2 regions of the Paenarthrobacter sp. TAF1 genome follow, and region 1 is predicted to be linked to the other one. Evidence: riboswitches for the same ligand, from Rfam matches in the RefSeq annotation. Region 1 holds a riboswitch; the other holds the start of a gene.
What was found. A riboswitch is a leader RNA that binds a small molecule or an ion and turns the genes downstream of it on or off. The one in region 1 is predicted to bind cyclic di-AMP.
Positions count from the first base shown of each region.

Region 2: another riboswitch for cyclic di-AMP. It lies ahead of AB4Y81_RS21265 (NlpC/P60 family protein); the one in region 1 lies ahead of AB4Y81_RS12770 (hypothetical protein).

Region 1 covers NZ_JBFRDO010000008.1:91,991-96,482, reverse strand. Annotated here, with positions in the region: gene AB4Y81_RS12780 (pyridoxal phosphate-dependent decarboxylase family protein) at 1-43, shown strand, start outside; gene AB4Y81_RS12775 (glycosyltransferase) at 51-1,109, opposite strand; gene AB4Y81_RS12770 (hypothetical protein) at 1,282-2,139, opposite strand; cyclic di-AMP (ydaO/yuaA leader) riboswitch at 2,145-2,306, opposite strand; gene AB4Y81_RS12765 (sensor histidine kinase) at 2,439-3,938, opposite strand; gene AB4Y81_RS12760 (response regulator transcription factor) at 3,942-4,492, opposite strand, start outside.
Region 2 covers NZ_JBFRDO010000035.1:7,999-12,490, reverse strand. Annotated here, with positions in the region: gene AB4Y81_RS21275 (NCS2 family permease) at 1-1,103, opposite strand, end outside; gene AB4Y81_RS21270 (copper resistance CopC family protein) at 1,218-1,850, shown strand; cyclic di-AMP (ydaO/yuaA leader) riboswitch at 2,025-2,192, shown strand; gene AB4Y81_RS21265 (NlpC/P60 family protein) at 2,196-2,987, shown strand; gene AB4Y81_RS21260 (FAD-binding protein) at 3,092-3,772, opposite strand; gene AB4Y81_RS21255 (universal stress protein) at 4,190-4,492, shown strand, end outside.

The DNA of each region.
Region 1 (4,492 bases):
CGCAGCCGTCCGTGGCGCGGTTGAGGCGGAACCTGAAGAATAGACGCCCGTTACTGTGCCCTGGCCTGCGGCAGCTCAATGCTGTGGGGACGGTGGGCGGACTTCTGCCCGCGCAGGACGACGCGTAACCCTGCGGCCACCCGGGCGGCCAATCCCGTCAGAACCAGCGCGGTCAAGGCGCCCGGCAATAAACCGAGGGGATTGGACGTCAGCAGGACCACAACGACGAAGACCGCAGCCCACCCCAGGGCGCGAAGTACTCTGCCGGGAATACCGCTTCCCGTTTCCGCCACCGCACCGAGCTCCCTCCTAAGCTCACGGACGGGGACCCGTCCCCGGGCGAGGTCGCGCATCAACCGCGCCATACCGCGCAGATCGGCAAAGGCTGTCCGTACAACGTCGACGCTTGAGTTGGGATCGTCAGTCCAGTCCACGGGGACCTCGTGGACGCGCAAACCGCAGAGCTCAGCGTCGATCATGAGTTCAGTGTCAAAGAACCAGCGGTCGTCTTTGATGTAGGGGAGGAGCTTGCGTGCGGCGTCGGCCCGGATGGCTTTGAAAGCGCACTGGGCATCGGAGACGTGGGCGCCCATGAGGGTCCGCAGCAGGGCGTTGTAGCTGCGGGAAATGATCTGCCGCTGCGGGCTCAGGTTCGTGTGCGAGGCCGGTGACAGCCGGGTGCCGACAGCGACATCCGAGTGCCCGGAGAGCAGCGGGGCCAGCAAGGGTGCCAAGGCGGAAAGGTCCGCCGGCAGCTCGGCTTCCATGTAGGCCAGGATCGGCGAGGGCGAGTTTTGCCAGACCTGGCGGAGCGCGTTCCCACGGCCTCTGTCCTGGAAACGGACGACGAGAAGTTCGGGCAGTTCCCGGGCCAGACGCTCGGCTATCCGAAGCGTACCGTCCGTACTGGCGTTGTCGGCAACAGTGATCCGGAACGCGTGCGGCAGTGACTCCATGAGGTGGCTGTGCAACCGGCGGAGGTTCGCCTCTAGCCGCGCTTCCTCGTCGCAGACGGGCACGGTGAGGTCCAGGACAGGAACCCGGGCGGGGACGCCCACGCCCGGGTCCTGCGGGTGGTGGACTACGGTCCCTGGATCCGTGATGGTCATGGATCCAGAATGAAGGATCAGATTATGAACGCTTTAGGCGGAAGCTGTGACACTACTGTGAGCCCCGGCAAGCACCTGTGAAAACGAAAGAAGCCGCCCCGGTTCCCGCCATCCGCTCCAGTAAGAACTGAGGCAAACGGCGGAAGCCGGGGCGGCAATCAAACAGCTTGGCTTAGTACCAGTTGTTGGCCAGGTGGAAGGCCAGGGCAGCTGACGGGGATCCGTAGCGTTCCTTGATGTAGTTCAGGCCCCACTTGATCTGGGTCTGGTAGTTGGTCTGCCAGTCAGCGCCGGCAGAAGCCATCTTGCCGGCCGGAAGGGACTGGACAATGCCGTAGGCGCCGCTGGAGGCGTTGGTGGCAGTGGTCTTCCAGTTGGATTCCTTCTCCCACAGCGTGTTCAGTGCCGTCATTTCGGCGGCGCTCCAGCCGTAGCTGCCCAGAATGCTGGCGGCGTAGGCCTTGGCAGCAGCGGGGTCATCCACAGCCTTGGGAGCAGCTGCGGCGGCTGCGGCTTCTGCGGCGGCGGCAGCAGCGGCGTCGGCTGCCTGCTTTGCGGCAGCGTCAGCGGCGGCCTTTTCGGCGGCAGCCTTTTCTGCGGCGGCCTGGTCGGCTGCTGCTTGTGCGGCGGCGGCCTGATCGGCAGCGGCTTTGTCGGCGGCAGCCTTGTCAGCGGCAGCCTTTTCGGCGGCGGCTTTGTCAGCTGCGGCCTTGTCGGCGGCAGCCTTCTCAGCTGCGGCCTTCTTGGCTGCTGCGGCTTCCTCGGCGGCCTTGTTGTTGCTGGCCTCGGCGGCGGTCCGGGCTTCGGCCACGCGGCTTGCCTCAGGGAGAGTAAGAGCTGCGTTGGCGGCGGTTCCGAGCGATGCAACGCCCAGTGCAGCGGCGATAACGCCGGCTACTACGGACATGCGTGCACCGGACTTGCCGTCACGGGCTGCCTTCTTGAGGACTGACTGCGACTTGGTCGACGGGTTGTCGTTATGGTCGCGGTGACGCGCGGAAGGGCGCGTCTGATCGTTAAATTCAGACATGTGTGATTACCTCTCAGCGCCTGCGGAGTTAGCTGTCGGGTTCGGATGAGGTCATCCGGCCGCGCATCACGCTGCGGCTTCACCCCAAGGGCAGGCAATAAATGCCTGGGCCCGGAGACTCTGGGTCCCCCGTCTCTGCCTCGGAGAAAGTACGGACTCCGGGAAGTGGCAGAGCTCGGCGCATCCCGGATGTGGGCCAGTTGGGGCGACCCACCCTTTCGACGGTACAGGAGGTTTCCGCAGAAGTCACATTTAGGTAACAGAGATCACGACGACGGTGAGTCGCCTTGCCGGGATCGTTACAGTTGTCCGCCGCTCACGGTTGGAAGCCTCACGGCGAATTCAGTACGACCCGGACGGGAGGTCACTTCGACGCTTCCGCCATGCGCTTCAACTATTGATTCCACGATCGACAGGCCCAGGCCTGACGTTCCTTCCGACCCCGACCGCGCTGCGTCGGCCCGGGCAAAGCGGGAGAAGATCCGGCCTTGGAAATCGTCCGGAATGCCGGGCCCGTTGTCCGTCACGGTCACCACTGCACTGCCGTCAGCCGAGAGCATCACGCCGGTGACAACCGTAGTTCCGGGATCTGTGTGCTTTCTGGCGTTCGAGAGCAGATTGGCCAGCACCTGGTGGAGCTGCGTGGCATCGCCGCGGACGGTGATGGGTTCATCAGGCAACGAGAGCTGCCAAATGTGGTCCGGGGCCATGACCTTCTCGTCGCTCACTGTCTCAACCACAAGCTGGGTCAGGTCCACATCGGTGACCTTGACCGGTTGGCCTTCATCCAGCCGTGCAAGCAACAGGAGGTCCTCCACCAGCGTGGTCATGCGCTCGGACTGGCTTTGGACCCTGGCCAGCGACTTCCTGCCGTCGTCCGTGAAGTTTTCGGTCATCCGCAGCAACTCGGTGTAGCCGCGGATGGCGGTCAGCGGGGTACGCAGTTCATGGGAGGCGTCGGCGACGAACTGCCGCACCTTGGTTTCGCTTTCCTGCCGGGCCTCCAGCGCGCTGGATACGTTGTTCAGCATCTGATTCAGGGCGTAGCCGACGCTGCCTACTTCAGTGCCGGGATGGGAAGCCGACGCCGGGACCCGCACCGCAAGTGCCACCTCGCCGGCGTCGAGAGGGAGGCGTGAAACCTTGGTGGCCACTTCGGAGAGCTGCTCAAGCGGCCGCATGGTTCGCCGGATAATCACCGTGCCAACCAGGCCGATCACCACCAGACCGCCCAGCGATACCAGCACCATGGTCCAGACCAGGGACGCCTCGGCGGTCTGCTTGTCCGCCAGCGGCAGACCGGTCACGATCACGTCGTCGTAGTTTGTTGTCACGGCCACCAGGCGGTAGTCGCCGTTGGACAGGGAACGGTCCACAGGGCGGCTGTCCCGGGGGAGTGTCAGAAGTACCTGCTCGTCGGCGTCCGAAAGGGAGACCCTCTTGCCCTGGGCGTCGATCAGGCCTGAACTCCGAACAGTTGATCCGTCGATCCGGGCGTTCAGCGTCCCGGCGGCCTGGCCGCGGGCCTCCAGCGGATCCGGCCTCCCGGACGGTGCGTTCGGAAAGCTCGACGGCGGCCTACCGAACTCGTTCGCGCGGCTGGAGGCCTGTTGAAGCTGCTGGTCCAGTTGCTTGTTGAACACCGCGTCCATGGAGGCGTAGCTGACGATTCCGACGGCGCTGCAGATTGCCACCAGCAAGGCCATGGCTACCAGCACCAGGCGGGTGCGTAAATGCCAGGTGGAGGGATTGAGCCAGCTGCGCCGGGAGCTCCTGGCAACTCCTGAAAGGGTGCCCAATGCCTAGTCCGCGGGTTTGATGACGTAGCCGGCACCACGGATGGTGTGGATCATGGGTGGGTGGTTCGCTTCGATCTTCTTGCGGAGATATGAAATGTAGAGCTCCACGATGTTGGCCTGGCCGCCGAAGTCGTAGTCCCAGACGCGGTCCAGGATCTGGGCCTTGCTGACGACGCGCTTGGGATTTTCCATGAGGTAGCGCAGGAGTTCGAACTGCGTGGCGGTGAGGGTGATGTCCTCGCCGGCCCTTGTTACCTCCCGGGTGTCCACGTTCAGGGTCAGGTCTCCCACCACCAGTTCGGCGGTGTCCATGGCAGCGACGCCGGAACGCTGGACCAGCCGGTGGAGGCGGAGGAGGACTTCTTCCATGCTGAAAGGCTTGGTGACGTAGTCGTCGCCCCCGGCTGCCAAGCCAACGATGCGGTCCTGGACGGCGTCTTTTGCGGTGAGGAACAGCGCGGGAACTTCAGGGGCGAAGGCGCGGATGCGGTTGAGGACCTCCACGCCGTCGAATCCGGGCAACATGACATCGAGCACCAGCACGTCGGGTCGGA
Region 2 (4,492 bases), on a different contig from region 1:
AGAACGCCGGTCACGATCGAGGCCAGGCCGGTGCGGGCACCCTCGCCGATGCCCGCGCCGGATTCAACGAAGATCTGGTTGGAGGAAACCGAGGCCCCGCCGCCGACGATGGCACCAAGGGCGTCCACCTGCAGCACGCGGTCAACGTTCGGGATGTTGCCGTCCTTGTCCACCGTTCCGGCCTCATTGGCCAGGCCCACCATGGTGCCCATGGCGTCGAAGAAGATGCTCAGCAGGATCACGAATGCCAGCAGCGCCGCGGCGATGAAGCCGAGGTGTTCGAAGGCCCCGAAGGGGTTGGCCTTGCCGATCAGGGAGAGGTCCGGAGCGCCCCACTCCGACAAAGTGGGGGCCACCAGGGACCAGCCGCGGGGGTTGACGTTCTTGCCATCGAAGCTGGGGCCGATGTGGAGGGTGAACTCGAGGATCGCAGCCAGCGCAGTGGAGACCACGATGCCGATCAGGATCGCACCACGGACCTTGCGGACCACCAGGGCGATGGTCAGGATCAAACCGACGGCAAACACCAGAGTGGGCCAGCCCATGAGCTTCCCGTCAACACCGAGTCCCAGCGGAACCGTCGTGCCCGCAGCGTCCGGGATGCGCCGGACGAAACCGGCGTTCACCAGGCCGATCAGGGCAATGAACAAGCCGATGCCCACCACGATCGCCGTCTTCAACGCCTCCGGCACAGCCTTGAAAACCGCGGTGCGGAAGCCGGTGAGCACCAGGATGAGCATCGTGACGCCGGAGAGGACAACAAGGCCCATCATGTCGGGCCAGGTCAGCTGCGGGTGCGAGGCCACGGTAACGGCGACGAACGCATTCACGCCCAGCCCGGTGGCCACAGCGAAGGGGTGCTTGGCCCAGGCGCCCATGAGGATGGTCAGGATGCCGGCGACGAACGCCGTGGTGGCTGCGACCGCGGTGAAGCCCAGGGAAGCTCCGCTGGAGTCTGCCCCCGAGAGGATCAGCGGGTTCAGCACAACGATGTAGCTCATGGCGAAGAATGTCGCGAAGCCGCCACGGATTTCCCTTGAGTACGTGGAGCCACGTTCGGAAATCTTGAAATAGCGGTCCACTGCAGAACCTTGTTTAAGCATGAAGGTCTCCGGGTATTGGGGGGAGTGTGCTCTCAAATCCTATGCCGTTGAATGTGGGAGCTTCGGACCATTCCCCTAGTCTGTAAGGAAGCCAACACTAGGAGAAACCGCCCCATGCGTACCATCCGCCCGCTTCTGGCCGCCGTCGTCGCCGCCCTTGCCCTCGCGTCTGCCCTGCTGTTTTCCGCGGCTCCGGCGTCCGCGCACGACGTCGCGGAATCCACAGCGCCGGCGAACGGTGCAACCGTGGCTGAAGTGCCGGCGTCGGTCTCCATTACGTTCAACAACCGGCCGCTGGCCATCGGATCGGGCGTCTCCGTAACCTCAGGCGGCGAGAACTGGGCAGACGGGCCGGTCGAGATCATCGACAGCCAGGCCGTGCAGAAGCTCCGGGCCGGCGCGCCGGCGGGGGAGTACACGGTGGTGTGGCGCGTTGTCAGCTCCGATTCGCACCCCATTGAGGGCACCTTCAAGTTCACGGCCACAGCGGGAAGCACGACGGCGGCAAGCGGCTCGGCGGCACCTTCGGCGTCCGCTTCGGCCACCTCGGGAACGGTGCCGTCCGCGGGTACGGCGCCTCCGGGAACAGCCAGCAGTTCGCCCGCGGCAGATGCGTCCCAGCCATTCCCCTGGAGCATTGTTGTCATTGCGGTTGTTGCGGTTGCGCTCGTGATCTTCCTCGCCGTTACAGCCCGCAGGAAACTTGCCGGATCGGACGACGAAAACCGCCCGGAAGCCGCAGAATAGCGGGCTTTTCTACGTAGCTGCGAATATCTCGGTTCGGTTACCGCGACACGCCAAAGCCGCAGTCCTCGTTACTTAAATGTGACTTCGACGGGATCATCGCGTACGGTAGTACCTGTGCCTGTTCCACGTAGCGGGCACTTCCGGCCTGATTGCCTAGCTCTGCCGCAGTCCGGAATCCGTTCGCAGACAAACCTACGGCAGAGACGGGGAACCCATTTTGGGCCGCTTTCGAGCGTGCCTTGGGGTGAAGTCACGAAGCTTCCGCTGAACAGCGGGGGATAGTGGCCGGGTGACTCCCATCCGAATCCGACAGCTAACCTCGCAGGCATCGGGAGAGGCTCTTTCATGTCTTCACGCATTCTTCGCGGCCGTCGTAAGGCGGACAGCGTACGTCCTAATCCGTTCATCTCCATCTCCAAGGCAGTTGCGAGCAACGCTTCCGGCGCTGGCCGCCAGGCAGCTGTTATCGCAGCAGCTTCCGGACTCGTTCTGACCGGCTCTGTCGCTGCACACGCTGCAGAGGCTCCGGTCCAGCGCGATGCCAGCCCCGCCACGGTCGCCGAGACCGCTTCCGAGGCCCCCACCAAGGTTGTTACCGCTCTTTCTACGGCTACCATCAACTTCGAGCGTCCGGCTGTTGCTTCCGTTGCAGCTCCGGTCATCGAAAAGCCGGCTCCTGTAGTTGAAGCCCCCGCTGCCAAGCCGGCTGCCGTTACCGCTGCCGCAGCTGCGGCTCCCGTAGCTGCCCAGGCTGCAGTTGCAGCTCCGGCCGCTGTTGCACCTGCTGCTGCTCCTGTAGCTGCTGCTCCCGCTGCCGGCGGCGTCAACGCTGCCATGGTTGCCTCGGCTTACGCCCAGATCGGCATCATGCAGGACTGCACCGCCATGGTTGAGCGGGCCCTCGGTTCCGCCGGCATTCCGGTTGGCGACCTCGCCCCCATGCAGTTCATGAACTACGGCAAGGTTGTCAGCGACCCGCAGCCGGGCGACATGATCGTCCAGTCCGGCCACGTCGCCATCTACATCGGCAACGGCCAGGCAATCAGCGGTGGAATCAACGGCAATCAGACGGGCATCCACCCGATCAGCTGGTTGACCGCTACTGGTCCCATCACGTACGTACGCGCTGGCGCATAAGCCTCACGCTTCAACGCAAAGGCCGGTGTCTCCGAAGATCATCTTCGAGGACACCGGCCTTTGGCGTTTAAACTTCGTGTTGCGGCTGCCGTGAATGATGCCGGCTAGGCGATGGCGATACCCGGGCCGCCCGGGAGCGCCACTTTGGTGGAGATTGCCTGGCCCACTGCCTTGGCTTGCCGCAGGACTTCCTTGGGGCTGGGCGTAATGAGCTCGCCCACGCCCACCAGGTGCATTCCCACTGCCCGCATCGCGGAGACCAGGTTCTGCCCGACGGCGATTCCAAGTTCGGCCAGCATGCGGCGCAGCTGGCTCTGGGCGCAGCGTGTGACCACAATATGGTCTGCCAGGAGAACCCCGTTGGCGGTGTGGACTGCCCACTGTCGCGGGGCGGATTCGAGGGGGCCAGAGGCATGGAGACCGCTCCGGGTCATGCTCGCGGCGAGCCCGTACCCGATGTGCTGGGTTGGGTCCGCGCCCAGGAAATCCAGGCGGACGGCCCTGGTGGTGCTGCGTACGTCCAGATGGTGGCTGGCCGCGTAATTGCGTAAGTGGCGGAGGATTTCGTTGCGTTCCTGGATGGACGCGGGATCGGTGACCTCGCAGCGTTGAAGCATGCCTGTGTGGACCGCCGGGCCGGTGGCTGACAGGGCACCGAAACCATCCACCACTATGGAGCCCACGCCGTAGCGGCTGAGTTCACTGGCAACTGCCAGGCCGGACAAGCCGGTTCCTATGACCACGGTGGTTGTGCGTTCCGTGCCGGAATCAGGCGCGTGTGACACTGCTTGGCTCCTCCTTGACGTGTGTGCCTTGCGGCATCGCGTGGGATCGCGTCCGAGTTCCCCAAGCGGCCGCAAATAAATGGCCGGAGTGTGCTGTAGGACACGTTCGCCGGCCATTCGGTGACTCGAACACTACCGAACTTTTTCGCGCATGGATAGCCTTCCCTGACAGCGTGTTCCGTGTGTTCATCAGCAGCACAAAAACGGGGTCCGGAAACCGAGCCCCGACCGTTATACACATACAGCCGAGCCACCTTGATTCGGCCCTGCCGACCGAGAATAGTGGGCATTGGACAGGGAAATTCCGGATTTCCCTGCCCCTGGCCATTGACAATCGAGCCCTCGAGGAATCCGATGCGGAAAACCTCTGGCAGAATGGCCGGAACATCAAGCAGTAGGTGGAGAGGCGGGCCCCAAATGGACCAGCACGGCAGACACAGTGAAGAGCCACAGGACGGCGAGGGCCTGGCAGTGGCACCGGGCGGCATCGTCGTGGGAGTGGACGGCTCGGAACACGGGCAGTGCGCCCTGGTGTGGGCAGCACGTGAGGCCGAACGCAGGCAGCTTCCGCTGCACATCGTCACGGCGTACTCGGTTCCTATTTTCGCCGCCTCAGGACTCGACGGCGGATACGCCACCGTGGACGATTCGGTCATTCGCGAGGGCGCGGAAGCCATTGTCAAGCAGGCCATGGACAAGGTCGCCCGATACTCCATCGAC